DNA from 2 places in the Leclercia sp. W6 genome. Region 2 is predicted to be linked to the other one. Evidence: predicted binding sites of a transcription regulator. Region 2 holds the regulator's gene; the other holds the start of a gene.

Region 1 (7,426 bases), 610 kb from region 2:
GCGCCCATGTCGGCAAAGCGGAAGATACGCACCGGCTGCCAGCGTTTCAGGAACAGCGTCAGGCAGACCAGCGAGACCAGGGAAGAGATAATATCCGGCAGTTCCGGGCCAAGGAAGTTAGAGCTCAGGTACTGGGCGATGGCGAACGAGCCACCCGCGACCATTACCGCAGGCCAGGTCTCTTTAATGCCGCGCCAGCCGTCCATAATCGCCATGATCCAGAACAGCACGATAATGGTCAGGAACGGCAGCTGACGGCCCACCATCTGGCCGATTTCAAAGCTGTCCAGCCCGGTTACCTGCCCGGCCACCAGAATTGGAATACCCATCGCACCAAACGCCACCGGCGCGGTGTTGACGATCAGACACAGACCCGCGGCATAGAGTGGATTAAAGCCAAGGCCCACCAGCAGGGCGGCGGTGATCGCCACCGGGGCACCGAATCCGGCAGCCCCTTCCAGGAACGCGCCGAAGGAGAAGCCGACAATCAGCATCTGCAGGCGCTGGTCCGGGGTGATGGAGAGGATCGACGAGCGGATAATGTCGAACTGCCCGGTCTTCACCGAGATTTTATAGACAAAGACCGCGGCAATGATGATCCAGGCGATGGGCCACAGGCCGTAGAAGAAGCCATACACCACCGAGGCTAGGGCGCGATCCACAGGCATTTTATAGAAGAACAGCGCTACCAGCAGGGCAATGGCAACGGTGTACGTCGCCGCAAGATAGCCCTTCAGCTTGAGCTTAATCAGCGCAAAGAAGAAGAACAGAATAGGTAGCGAGGCGATCAGGCTTGATAGCCAGATATTTCCTGCCGGATCGTAGTTTTGTTGCCAGAGGCTCATTGCAGGTCTCCTGAGGACCACACCTTCTGTGAGGCGGTGAGTCTGTGCTCATCTCTGCGTCACATTATGTGTAAAAGTGGTCCTGCCAATAGTGTGATGTAGGGTTAATGACAACAAATGGTTAACCAAATGTTATTGGTCGGCAATGTGTTTGTGAGCGAAGATTATAGAAATGTGAACCGGGGAAGGATTGCTTAGTGAATTGGTAGGGCCAATATGGAGGGGGAGAAAGCGGTAGGCCGGGTCAGCATCGCGCCACCCGGCAAAAAATCAGAATTCGGTCTTACTGAAACCCGTCATCTCTTTCAGACCCATCTCACGACCCAGCTCGGTCATCGGATGGACAACCACCAGGCCGCGCACACTTTTCTTCAGCTTGCCCATATCGGCCTGCTCTTTCTTGGTGATCGCACGGCGGAACGGCAGTTTAGTGAGCTTTTGCGCCTCTTTGCTCAGCTTCTGGCTGTGCACGCTGCGCAGACGTTCGATCTCAGTTTCCAGCGTCGCTTTCTCTTTTTCCAGTTCGGCGTACTTCTCTGCGGCATCAACCAGAGAGAGGCTGGCCTGCTGGTGGCGGATCAGATCCAGACGATCGCTCAGACGTTTAATTTCACTCTTTTCGACTTCTTTCATAACAAATGGCTCTAAAAACAGGGGGAATTACCACAAAGGATACACGAATGTGCGCAGGCTTACTTCTGAAACGCTTTTTTTAAGCTGATTCGGGAAATCAGCTCGGTCAGGGAGAGTACCATGGTAGAGCGAACAATCTGCTGATAACGCTGTTTCTGCATGGCGTACAGTTCAGGATCGCTGGTATCAAAATGCGGGGCCGGGGGCAGGGCGGTAACGCAATGCAGCTCACCCAGCGGGCCGAGGATCTCGTCGTCGGTAAACGAATAGTCGTTGCCGTCATGATTGAGCTCCTCGCGCAACGCCATCAGCAGTTCCGCATCTTCATACTCGTGACGGCTGATGACGCCCAGGCCATAGATCAGTTTCAGACGTACAGATAAATCGCCCAAGGGGCCGTCACCGTCGAGCAACGGTTCAACTGCGTATTTCACTGCGTAGTCGTCTTTGCGAAACACCTGAAGCACTAGGATATTCACCGCCTCGGTTAACAACTCGACGGCGGATATCAGGAAACTTCGAACGGTTTTGCCAGCATTCAGACGCTCCAGCACACGGTTTTCAAAGGCCTGGGTTTGTTCCATTATTGCCTGCATATCTGACAAACTATATTCCGGGCGCAGGATGACCTGCGCCAGTTCCTGCATCATTTGGTTGTGTTATATACGTTCACCGCCTCCACAACCACGTCGCTGTTGGCATCCAGACCGGATACCTGCGCCAGCGCGGCCTGTGGACCTTTCTCAGCAATCAACTGCGCCAGTTCCTGCGCCTGCGGATCTTCTTCGCTGCGGTAGTGCATCGCGGCGGCAATGCCTTTGACCAGGTTGGCGTGCGGCAGACCATATTCCAGGGTGCCGAGCAGCGGCTTAATCAGGCGATCGCCCGCACTCAGTTTGCGCAGCGGCTGACGGCCAACGCGCTCAACGTCATCTTTCAGATACGGGTTTTCAAAACGACCGAGGATTTTCTGAATGTATGCCGCATGCTTATCGGCATCAAAACCGTAGCGTTTAAACAGTACCGCGCCGCTCTCATCCATTGCACCTTTTACCACGGCGCGGACCTTCTCATCGAGAATGGCGTCACGAATGGTCTGATGACCGGCTAATTTACCGAGGTAGGCGGTTATAGCATGCCCGGTGTTCAGCGTGAAGAGCTTACGTTCGACAAATGCCATCAGGTTATCAGTTAATTCCATGCCAGCAATGTCAGGCAGTGGGCCTTTAAACTGGGTTTTATCGACAATCCATTCGCTGAAGGTCTCGACGGTCACTTCCAGCGGATCGTGAGTGGCAGAGGCGGACGGTGGCACAATACGGTCTACGGCGGAATCAACAAAGCCAACGTGCTCTTCAACCCAGGCTTTGTCTTCATCGGCTACCGCGGCCATCACGTGGCCTTTCAGCTGGCTGGTACCGCGCACCATGTTTTCACAGGCGATGATGTTCAGCGGGGCGTCGTTACCCTGGGCCTTACGTTTGGCCAGACCTTTCGCCACCGCTGGCGCAATGCGCTCCAGGACCACCGGACCGACGGCGGTCGTCACCAGGTCAACCCCGGCAATCAGGTCGATAACGTCGTCGCCAATGCTGCTGACCGCGTTGACGCCGGTCACGGTTTCAACCTGCTCGTTTTCGCCAACTACATGCACCTGATAGCTATGACGTGCATTCAGGGCATCAAGTACCGTCTGATTGACATCGGCGAATGTCAGCGTAATGCCTGCGTCTGCCAGCAGTTTGCCGATAAAGCCACGACCGATGTTACCTGCGCCAAAATGTAATGCTTTCATAGTATTAACCTTCATCAATGTTTTTACCCGAGAGGGCTGGGGTGAGGAACCACGCGAATTTCCCCTCACCCTAGCCCTCTCCCCAACGGGGAGAGGGAGGTTTGCTTAACTTACTTGTTCAGCAGCGCCAGAACTTCTTCTACGCTGGTGGTGTTAGCCAGACGTTCGATAACACTCTCATCGTCCAGGGCATTGGTCAGGCTGGTAATCACCTGAATGTGCTCGTTGTTACGGGCCGCGATACCAATTACCAGACGGGCGATGTCATCTTCTTCTTCACCGAAGCGCACGCCTGCCGGGTACTGACAGAACACCACGCCGGTTTTCAGAACGCGATCTTTCGCTTCAACCGTACCGTGCGGTACCGCAATGGATTCGCCCAGGTAGGTCGGGGTCAGTTTTTCACGTTCCAGCATCGCATCAACATATTCTGGCTGAACGTAGCCGCCTTTCACCAGCTGCTCACCGGCAAAGCGAATCGCTTCTTCTTTATTGCTCGCGGTACGGCCAAGGAAGATGTTCTCAGCACCCAGACGGAACAGGTGGCTGTTGCTCTCATCGAAGCTGTCCTGCAGGCTGGTACGCACTTTCACTTCGTTTTCTTCGTGACGCTGTGCCGCCACCAGGCGTTCGGTCAGGCTGGTGTACAGGCCGCTGTCGAGGAAGTTGGTCAGCGAAATGTGCTGCGCCTGCGGTACCTGGCGCATCGCACGCTCGGTCAGGTCGCGGTGGGTGATGACCAGGTCAACATCCGGCGGCAGGCTGTTAATGGCGCTGTTAGTAACGGAGATCTGAGACAGACCGGCATCCGCCACTTTCTTACGCAGTACGCCTGCACCCATGGCGCTGGAGCCCATACCGGCGTCGCAGGCAACGATGATTTTACGTACATGGCTCAGGTCGTTAGAAACATCGCCCGCAGCCAGCGGCGTTGCGCCTTTAGACTGGGCTTTCATGTCCTGCATACGACGGGTTGCCGCTTCGATATCGTCTTCTTCTTTCACTTTGCTGGTTTTCAGCAGGATAGACGCCACGATGAAGGAGACCGCCATTGCTGCAAAGATTGCCGCGAGGTTAGCGAAGTAAGCACCTTTCGGGGTCATCGCCAGTACTGCCAGGATAGAACCCGGAGAGGCTGGAGAAACCAGACCGCCACCCAGCACGCTCAGGGTGAACACACCGGTCATACCGCCGAGGATAACGGCGAGGATCAGACGTGGGTTCATCAGCACGTATGGGAAGTAAATTTCGTGGATACCGCCCAGGAAGTGGATGATTGCCGCACCGCCCGCAGACTGTTTCGCACTGCCACGACCGAAGAAGATGTACGCCAGCAGGATACCCATACCTGGACCCGGGTTCGCTTCAATCAGGAAGAAGATAGACTTGCCGAGGTCATGAGACTGCTGAATACCCAGCGGTGAGAAGATACCGTGGTTGATGGCGTTGTTAAGGAACAGGATTTTCGCCGGTTCAACAAAGATGGACGCCAGTGGCAGCATGTCGTGGGCAACCATGAAGTTAACGCCCGCCGCCAGCAGTTTGGAGAGCACTTCAACTGCCGGGCCAATGCCGAGGAACGCCAGAATCGCCAGGATCATACCGATGATGCCGGCAGAGAAGTTGTTCACCAGCATTTCGAAGCCGGATTTGATCTTGCCATCAACCCAGACGTCAAATTTCTTAATTGCCCAGCCACCCAGTGGACCGGCAATCATTGCGCCGAGGAACATCGGCATATCCGCACCGACAATAACACCCATGGTGGTGATAGCACCGACCACGCCGCCACGGTCACCGCCTACCAGACGACCACCGGTATAACCGATGAGCAGCGGCAGCAGATAGGTGATCATTGGGCCTACAAGTTTTGCCAGCGTTTCGTTAGGCAACCACCCTGTCGGAATAAATAACGCGGTGATAATACCCCACGCGATAAACGCGCCGATATTTGGCATCACCATGTTGCTGAGGAAACGACCAAAGCTTTGAACTTTGATCTTGAAATCGGATGACATAAAACACCCCTTCTTTTTGTTTACGCAGGCCTTCGGCCCGAGGTTTGTTGTGAATGCGGTGGCAGAGGTAGCCTGCACTGTTCTGATGTCGTGAAATCTGGCACTTAATTGTTTCACTGTCCAGATGGGTAAAATTTATGTGATCTAAGTCACGTAAATGTAGGGGGTGTGGTGAAGAATGACGTGATAGATATCACAAAATTGACGCGTAAAAAAAATACAATGGGCATGAAAGCGGCAATTTAGCCCCTTAAATGTGAAGCAAATCACATTTCGAAGTCGCGAGTTTGTTTCTGGAGTGTGATCAAAACCACAAAATATTTTTATGCGGATTTCTCTGGATGTGATCGCTGACAACTTCTGCTTTGGCGAACAGCGCCAGGATGTAAGTCAACAACACTTATAGCTAAAATTAAATGTTTGTAATGTGGTATGGCGAAAAGTTCTAAGCTAAAGTAAACAGGTACTGTAAATTTAAGTCTATTATTATTCAGGATATATTTTGTCACGCTTATAAACTTGCATGGAGATATAACAAAAAACCATACTCCCCGGCTCTGAAATATTAAGTTCACGATGGTGTGCTTAACAGTGAATTAATATGCTTGCTTACCATTTAATTATTTAAATGAGTTGTTGATTTATTTAGCGAGGCAAATATGTTTCTCAACTATTTTGCGCTGGGTGTGTTGATTTTCGTATTCCTGGTTCTTTTTTATGGAATCATCGCTATCCATGACATTCCATATAATATTGCCAAAAAACGCAACCATCCTCATGCCGATGCGATCCATACGGCGGGATGGATTAGCCTGTTTACGCTCCATGCCATCTGGCCGTTTCTGTGGATTTGGGCCACGCTCTACCAGCCAGAGCGCGGCTGGGGGATGCAGAACCACATTCAGCCGCCAGAACGTAGCCCCGACGTAGATGCGCTGGCGAAGCGCGTAGCCGAGCTGGAACAAAAACTGGCCGCCGTGCCGCCCGTTGCTGACAAGAATACGCCGGAGCAATAATCATGGATCTGTTGATCATATTGACCTATGTCGCGTTTGCATGGGCCATCTTTAAAATATTCCGTATCCCGGTAAACCAGTGGACGCTGGCGACCGCAACATTAGGCGGCGTATTTATCGTGGCCGGCCTTATTTTATTAATGAACTATAACCACCCCTATACGTTTACGGCGCAGAAAGCGGTAATCTCAATTCCGATTACGCCGCAGGTTACAGGGGTGGTAACTGAAGTGACCGATAAAAATAACCAGCTCATTAAAAAGGGCGAAGTGTTATTTAAAATCGATCCGGGCAGGTATAAAGCCCGCGTCGATCGTCTGCAGGCCGACCTGGTGACGGCGACACACAATATTGATGTCCTGAAAGCCCAGCTTGCGGAAGCACAATCGAATACCACCCGCGTCTCCGCCGAGCGTGACCGTCTGTTCAAAGACTATCAGCGTTATGTGAAAGGCAGCCAGGCAAAGGTAAATCCGTTCTCTGAAAGCGATATCGATAACGCGCGGCAAAACTACCTGGCGCAGGACGCCATGGTGAAAGCCTCCGTGGCGGAACAGGTGCAGATCCAGAGCCAGTTAGAGAGCATGTCTAACGGTGAGCAGTCGCAGATTGCCTCTCTGCGCGCCCAGTTGGCCGAAGCCACCTATAATCTGGACCAGACCATCATCCGGGCGCCGAGTAACGGCTACATCACCCAAGTGCTGATTCGTCCGGGAACCTATGCGGCTTCACTGCCGCTGCGTCCGGTGATGGTGTTTATCCCTGAACAGAAACGGCAGATTGTGGCGCAGTTCCGCCAGAACTCGTTGCTGCGTCTGAAACCGGGCGATGAAGCCGAAGTGGTATTCAACGCCCTGCCAGGCCAGGTCTTCTCTGGCAAGCTCACCAGCATCCTGCCGGTGGTGCCGGGCGGTTCTTACCAGGCGCAGGGCTCGCTGCAATCCCTGACGGTGGTGCCGGGTACTGACGGCGTGCTGGGCACCATTGAACTGGAGCCGAACGCCGACGTGGACGCTCTGCCTGACGGTATCTATGCCCAGGTGGCGGTTTACTCCGATCACTTCTCGCATGTTTCCGTGATGCGTAAGGTCCTGCTGCGTATGACCAGCTGGATGCACT
Region 2 (7,426 bases):
ATTTGCTTAACGTTGAGTTAAGTCTGCACCCTGGTGATAAAGGCATCAATTAAGCCTGGAACAGAATCGTTAGCCTGAGAGTAATAAAGAAGGCAATTAATTGTGATCGGGATCATTTGACGTTGTTAAACAACAGGCTACGGGCCAAAAAAGGGCGCTGTGAGGAGAGGCGTTCGCGCAATCGCGTGGCTTTTTATAAACAGGAGCCGATTCGGAAGGTATAGTGAACGATTGAGAAGAATTAACATCACACCGTTATGACGCAGACAATCCCATCTGAATTTAACTTTACGCCCGACGAGAGCGCGACCTTTGTCCCTATGCGGGGCCTGTCGAACCGCCATCTGCAAACCATGCTGCCGCGTCTCATCCGCCGTAAAGTGCTTTTTACTCCCGTCTGGCAGCGACTCGACCTGCCGGATGATGACTTTGTGGATCTGGCATGGAGTGAAGATCCCTCTAAGGCACAGCACAAACCCCGGCTGGTGGTCTTTCATGGTCTGGAGGGCAGCCTGCACAGCCCCTATGCTCACGGCCTGATTCAGGCGGCAAAAGCGCGCGGCTGGCTGGGCGTGGTGATGCATTTCAGAGGCTGTAGCGGCGAACCCAATCGCCAGAAACGCATCTATCACTCCGGCGAAACAGAAGATGGCACCTGGTTCCTGCGCTGGCTGGCGGAGACTCACGGCCCGGCCCCCACCGCTGCGGTGGGCTATTCGCTGGGGGGAAACATGCTCGCCTGCCTGCTGGCGAAAGAGGGGGACACGATCCCGCTGGATGCCGCCGTCATCGTCTCTGCCCCGTTTATGCTGGAACAGTGCAGCTATCATATGGATAAGGGCTTTTCGCGCGTGTATCAGCGCTACCTGCTTAACCTGCTGAAAGGCAACGCCTCACGTAAACTGAAGGCCTATCCGGGCTCGCTGCCGATAAACCTCGAGCAGCTCAAGCGCATGCGGCGCATTCGTGAATTTGACGATCTGATCACCGCGAAAATTCACGGTTTTGCCGATGCGATTGACTACTATCGTCAGTGCAGCGCCATGCCATTGCTGAATCAAATCACCCGGCCTACGCTGATCATTCATGCGAAAGACGATCCGTTTATGGATCATCATTCGATTCCGGCGCCGGAACATTTACCGGCAAACGTACAGTATCAGCTGACCGAACATGGCGGACACGTGGGCTTTATCAGCGGAACGCTGCGCCGACCACAGATGTGGCTGGAGACACGTATCCCGGACTGGCTGACCCCCTATCTGGAAAAATAAACATGATTATTCCCTGGCAAGATCTGGCTCCCGAAACGCTGGATAATCTGATTGAAAGTTTTGTGTTACGCGAAGGCACCGATTATGGTGAAGAGGAACGTTCGCTTGAGCAGAAGGTCGCTGACGTCAGGCGCCAGCTGCAAAGCGGTGAGGTGCTGGTCGTATGGTCCGAGCTGCACGAAACCGTCAACATCATGCCTCGCAATCAATTTCGCGGTTAACCGCGACATCTTTCCACTCAGGGAGTTGCTATGTCCGCCAGACATCCGGTTATCGCCGTCACAGGATCGAGTGGTGCGGGTACCACCACCACCAGCCTCGCCTTTCGTAAGATCTTCTCGCAACTGCATCTGCGTGCCGCGGAAGTGGAAGGCGACAGCTTTCACCGCTACACCCGCCCTGAGATGGATATGGCCATCCGCAAGGCCCGTGATTTAGGCAAACATATCAGCTACTTTGGCCCCGATGCTAACGACTTTGGCCTGCTGGAGCAGACCTTTGCAGAGTACGGTCGAAGCGGCACTGGCCAGTCGCGCAAATACCTGCATACCTATGACGAGGCGGTACCCTGGAACCAGGTTCCGGGCACTTTCACTCCCTGGCAGCCGCTGCCAGAACCCACGGATGTGCTGTTTTATGAAGGTCTGCACGGCGGGGTCGTTACGCCGCACCATGACGTGGCGCGCCATGTCGATCTGCTGGTGGGCGTCGTACCCATTGTAAACCTGGAGTGGATCCAGAAGCTGACGCGGGATACCAGCGAGCGCGGCCATTCCCGCGAGGCGGTGATGGATTCGGTGGTTCGCTCCATGGAGGATTACATCAACTTCCTGACGCCGCAGTTTTCCCGCACCCATATTAACTTCCAGCGCGTCCCGACCGTGGACACCTCTAACCCCTTTGCCGCTAAAGGCATCCCGTCGCTGGATGAGAGCTTTGTGGTGATCCATTTCCGCAATCTGGACAATATCGATTACCCCTGGCTGCTGGCGATGCTGCAGGGTTCGTTTATTTCACACATCAATACGCTGGTGGTGCCGGGCGGGAAGATGGGGCTGGCGATGGAGTTAATCATGACGCCGCTGGTGCAGCGGTTAATGGAAGGGAAGAAGATCGATTGAGGCGTGTTGCCCGGTGGCGCTACGCTTACCGGGCCTACAAGGTTCTGTAGGCCGGGCAAACGAAGTGCCGCCCGGCGTTTGATCCAGGACTTACGCCTCGATCACTTCATACGAATGGGTAATATTGACCGCTTTCTCCAGCATCAGCGCCACGGAGCAGTACTTCTCCGCAGAGAGATCCACCGCGCGGGATACCGCAGCATCTTTCAGCGCTTTGCCGGTCACCACGAAATGCAGGTTGATATGGGTGAAGAGACGCGGCGCTTCATCCCGACGCTCTGAGGTCAGTTTCACTTCGCAGTCGGTCACATCGTGACGCCCTTTTTGCAGAATCGATACCACGTCGATAGCGCTGCATCCTCCCGCCGCCATCAGAACCACTTCCATCGGGCTGGGTGCTTTATCACCGGAGTTGCCATCCATCAGAATCTGGTGCCCCGACGCGGACTCACCGAGAAACGTTAAACCTTCAACCCATTTCACACGTGCTTGCATTTTAACTCACTCCAGGATTGCATTTTTCTTGTCAGATTACGCGCCAGTAACAATTCTGGCAACGGAAGTCGACCTGCATCAAGCTGAAGCGAGACACCAGGAGACACGCGGCAAAAGCTATGCTAAAACAGTCGAGATGCTACAGTAATACATTGACGTTGCACATGTATGCAGAGGACATCACACATTACAGGCTGCTAATCAGTGTGACAGCCAGACCCCAGGCAGGGGAAAGAATACGATTGCAACCCCAGAGTACAGGTACAGAGCCAGACTCTGGAGCCAGCTTATAACAGAGGATAACAGCGCATGGTGCTTGGCAAACCGCAAACAGACCCGACTCTCGAATGGTTCTTGTCTCATTGCCACATTCATAAGTACCCATCGAAGAGCACGCTGATTCACCAGGGTGAAAAAGCGGAAACGTTGTATTACATCGTCAAAGGCTCAGTGGCAGTGCTGATCAAAGATGAAGAAGGCAAAGAGATGATCCTCTCTTACCTGAATCAGGGAGACTTTATCGGTGAACTGGGCCTGTTTGAAGAAGGTCAGGAGCGTAGCGCCTGGGTCCGTGCGAAAACCGCGTGTGAAGTGGCTGAGATCTCTTATAAAAAGTTCCGCCAGCTGATCCAGGTTAACCCGGATATCCTGATGCGCCTCTCTTCGCAGATGGCTCGCCGTCTGCAGGTTACTTCCGAGAAAGTGGGCAACCTCGCCTTCCTGGACGTAACGGGCCGTATCGCTCAGACGCTGCTGAACCTGGCGAAACAGCCAGACGCCATGACCCACCCGGACGGTATGCAAATTAAAATTACCCGTCAGGAAATTGGTCAGATCGTCGGTTGCTCCCGTGAGACAGTGGGCCGTATTTTGAAAATGCTGGAAGATCAGAATCTGATTTCCGCCCACGGTAAAACCATCGTGGTTTACGGAACACGTTAATTCCGCTCAGACGGCGTGGCATCGCACGATGACACGCCGTTTTTGTCTCTCTCACCCATGTGGCGCAGGCTCATTTACCACCCGGAAGTTAACTACGCACTGCGGCAAACCCTGGTGCTGTGTCTCCCTGTGGCTGTGGGTTTAGTTCTCGGTTACCTGCAATACGGCCTTCTGTTTTCTCTCGTTCCCGCCTGCTGCAACATTGCGGGTCTCGACACGCCCCATAAACGCTTTTTTAAACGCCTGATGATTGGCGGCTGCTTGTTTGCCGGCTGTAGTCTTGCCGTGCAATTGCTGCTGGCGCGCGATATTCCGCTGCCCCTCATTCTGACTGCCCTGGCGATGACGTTAGGGGTCACGGCGGAGATCAGCGCTCTGCACGCCCGCCTGCTGCCCGCCTCGCTGATTGCGGCCATCTTTACCCTCAGTCTGGCGGGAAATATGCCGATCTGGGCGCCGCTGCTGATCTACGCCCTGGGGACACTCTGGTACGGTCTGTTTAACTGGTTCTGGTTCTGGCTGTGGCGGGAGCAGCCGCTGCGTGAATCCCTGAGCGTGCTCTACCGCCAGCTGGCCGATTACTGCGAAGCGAAATACACCCTGCTGACCCAGCATACCGACCCGGAAAAATCACTGCCGCCGCTGCTGGCACGCCAGCAGAAGGTGGTGGACCTGATTAGTCAGTGCTACCAGCAGCTGCATATGCTGGCGGCAAACAGGAATCATGAATACAAACGTCTGCTGCGTACCTTCCAGGTGGGGCTGGATCTGCAGGAGCATATCTCCGTCAGCCTGCATCATCCGCAGGAGGTGCAAAAGCTGGTGGAGCGCAGTCACGCCGAAGCGGTGATCCGCTGGAACGCACAGACCGTCGCCGCCCGGCTACGGGTGTTGGCTGACGACATTCTCTATCATCGCTACCCCACCCGTTTCACTATGGACAAGCAGCTCGGCGCGCTGGAGAAAATCGCCCGCCAGCATCCGGATAACCCGGTGGGCCAGTTCTGCGCCTGGCACTTCAGCCGTATTGCCCGTGTGCTCCGCACTCAGCGCCCGCTCTACCCCCGCGACCTGATGGCAGACAAGCAGAAACGCCTGCCGCTGATCCCCGCCCTGAGAAGCTATCTGTCGCTGAAGTCTGCCGCCCTGCGCAATGCGGCCCGTATCAGCGTGATGCTGAGTATCGCCAGCCTGATGGGGATGGCGCTGCACCTGCCTAAGCCTTACTGGATCTTAATGACCGTGCTGCTGGTGACGCAAAACGGCTACAGCGCCACGCGGGTGCGCATCCTCCACCGGGCGGGCGGCACGATGGCGGGGCTGATTATTGCGGGGATCACCCTGCACTTACACGTCCCGGAAGGCTATACCCTGGCGGGGATGCTGCTGGTGACGCTGGTAAGCTACCTGATCATTCGCAAGAGCTACGGCTGGGCGACCGTGGGCTTTACGCTGACCGCGGTGTACAGCCTGCAACTGATTACGCTCAACGGTGAGCAGTTTATTATCGCCCGGTTGGCCGATACGCTGATTGGCTGCCTGATTGCCTTTGGCGGCATGGTCTGGCTGTGGCCGCAGTGGCAGAGCGGATTGCTGCGGCAGAACGCTCACGACGCGCTGGAGGCCGATCAGGAAGCCATCCGCCTGATCCTCAGCGACGATCCGCAACCCACGCCGCTGGCCTGGCAGCGCATGAAGGTCAATCAGGCGCACAATGCGCTGTTCAACTCCCTCAACCAGGCGATGCAGGAGCCAGGCTTCAATTCGGCATATCTGGCGGATATGAAACTCTGGGTGACGCACAGCCAGTTTATCGTGGAGCATATCAACGCAATGACGACCCTGGCGCGGGAGCATACGATGCTGACGCCAGACCTGGCGCAGCGTTATTTGCAGTCGTGTGAAATCGCCCTCCAGCGCTGTCAGCAGCGTCTGGAGTATGACGAGCCGGGTGAGAGTGGGGACAGCAATATTCTGGAAGCGCCAGAGACCCTGACGCAAGGCCCCATGAGCACGCTGGAACAACATCTGCAGCGCACCCTGGGGCATTTGAACACCATGCACACCATTTCGTCGGTGGCGTGGCGCCAGCGTCCGCATCATGGCATCTGGTTGATACGGCGACTGAAGCGGAGGCCGTACTAGCATTTGCCCGGCGGCGCTACGCTTGCACGGGCCTACGGACTTGTAGGCCGGGTAAGCGCAGCGCCACCCGGCATCTCACTTATCCCTGAATCACCCGCTTCACCGCCTGCGCAAAGCGGGTCATCCCCTCTTCGATATCCGCGCTTTCCACCAGCAGCGATGGCGCAAAGCGCATCACGTCCGGCCCGGCGTTGAGCACCATCGCCCCTTCACTGGCGGCGGCGTAGAGGAAATCGCGCGCCCGGCCTTTGTATTGCGGCTTCAGTTCGGCGCCAATCAACAGCCCCATGCCACGGATATCGCTGAAGACATCGTACTGCGCATCGATCTGCTGAAGATGCTTCACAAACTGCTCGCGCTTTGTATTGACGCCGCTCAGCACGTCCGGGGTATTGATGATATCGAACGCCGCCCCGGCAACCGCGCACGCCAGCGGGTTGCCGCCGTAGGTCGAGCCGTGAGAGCCCACGTGGAATGCCGAGGCGATATCCTGGGTGGTGAGAACCGCGCTCACCGGGAAGCCGCCGCCGAGCGCTTTAGCGCTGGTCAGGATGTCCGGCGTCACGCCATAGTGCATGTAGGCAAACAGATCCCCGGTACGGCCCATGCCGCTCTGCACTTCGTCAAAGACCAGCAGGGCCTGGTGCTGATCGCACAGATCGCGCAGCCCCTGCAGGAATTCTGGCGTTGCCGCCATCACGCCGCCTTCACCCTGGATCGGCTCAACTACCACCGCGCAGGTGTGATCGTCCATCACCGCTTTTACCGCATGCAGATCGTTAAACGGCACGTGGATGATGTCGGCCGGTTTCGGGCCAAAACCATCGGAATATTTTGGCTGACCGCCCACGGTTACGGTAAACAGCGAACGGCCATGAAACGCATTGTGGAAGGCGATAATTTTGGTTTTAAACGGGCTGTGGCGGGTGGAGGCGTAATAGCGGGCCAGCTTAAAAGCGGTTTCGTTGGCTTCGGTGCCGGAGTTCATAAACAGCACACGCTCGGCAAAGGTGGCGTCGATGATTTTGCGGCCCAGGCGCAGCGCCGGTTCGTTGGTGAAAACGTTGCTGGTGTGCCACAGGGTTTCGCCCTGAGTTTTGAGCGCCTCGACCAGCGCCGGGTGGCAGTGACCTAACGCCGTCACCGCAATGCCGCCCGCAAAATCAATGTACTCTTTGCCCTGTTGATCCCAGACGCGACTGCCTTTCCCCTTCACCGGGATAAACTCAGCCGGTGCATAAATTGGCAGTATCACTTCATCGAATGTTGCGCGCGTAATTGCAGATTGTTCAGTTGCCATGTAACCCCACCCTTTTTTAAGCAAAAAGCAGAAGTGAAAATATAATCACGAAATATGCTTAAAAAATCACTTCATGGCAACTAAAAATCAACGATTGAGGAAATTAGCCAGCAGCTGGTGGCCCTGTTCGCTGAGAATGCTTTCAGGGT

The links. The regulator CRP, encoded in region 2, controls carbon source genes, mostly activating them, when cyclic AMP is high. The targets are predictions, from matches to a motif close to ATGTGANNNNNNTCACAT.
Region 1: a site for CRP is predicted at 5,546-5,563, ahead of DVA43_RS16915 (PTS mannitol transporter subunit IICBA). Genes of this name have one in related genera too.

What each region holds. Positions count from the first base shown of each region.
Region 1 is NZ_CP031104.1:3,474,726-3,482,151, reverse strand. Features, by position in the region: gene lldP (L-lactate permease) at 1-845, opposite strand, end outside; gene DVA43_RS16930 (YibL family ribosome-associated protein) at 1,116-1,478, opposite strand; gene mtlR (mannitol operon repressor MtlR) at 1,538-2,128, opposite strand; gene mtlD (mannitol-1-phosphate 5-dehydrogenase) at 2,125-3,273, opposite strand; gene DVA43_RS16915 (PTS mannitol transporter subunit IICBA) at 3,384-5,291, opposite strand; gene DVA43_RS16910 (DUF3302 domain-containing protein) at 5,951-6,307, shown strand; gene DVA43_RS16905 (HlyD family secretion protein) at 6,310-7,426, shown strand, end outside.
Region 2 is NZ_CP031104.1:4,080,277-4,087,702, reverse strand. Features, by position in the region: gene DVA43_RS19930 (hydrolase) at 258-1,274, shown strand; gene DVA43_RS19925 (YheU family protein) at 1,277-1,495, shown strand; gene DVA43_RS19920 (phosphoribulokinase) at 1,526-2,395, shown strand; gene DVA43_RS19915 (OsmC family protein) at 2,486-2,890, opposite strand; gene crp (cAMP-activated global transcriptional regulator CRP) at 3,200-3,832, shown strand; gene DVA43_RS19905 (YccS/YhfK family putative transporter) at 3,890-5,977, shown strand; gene DVA43_RS19900 (aspartate aminotransferase family protein) at 6,057-7,277, opposite strand; gene pabA (aminodeoxychorismate synthase component 2) at 7,365-7,426, opposite strand, start outside.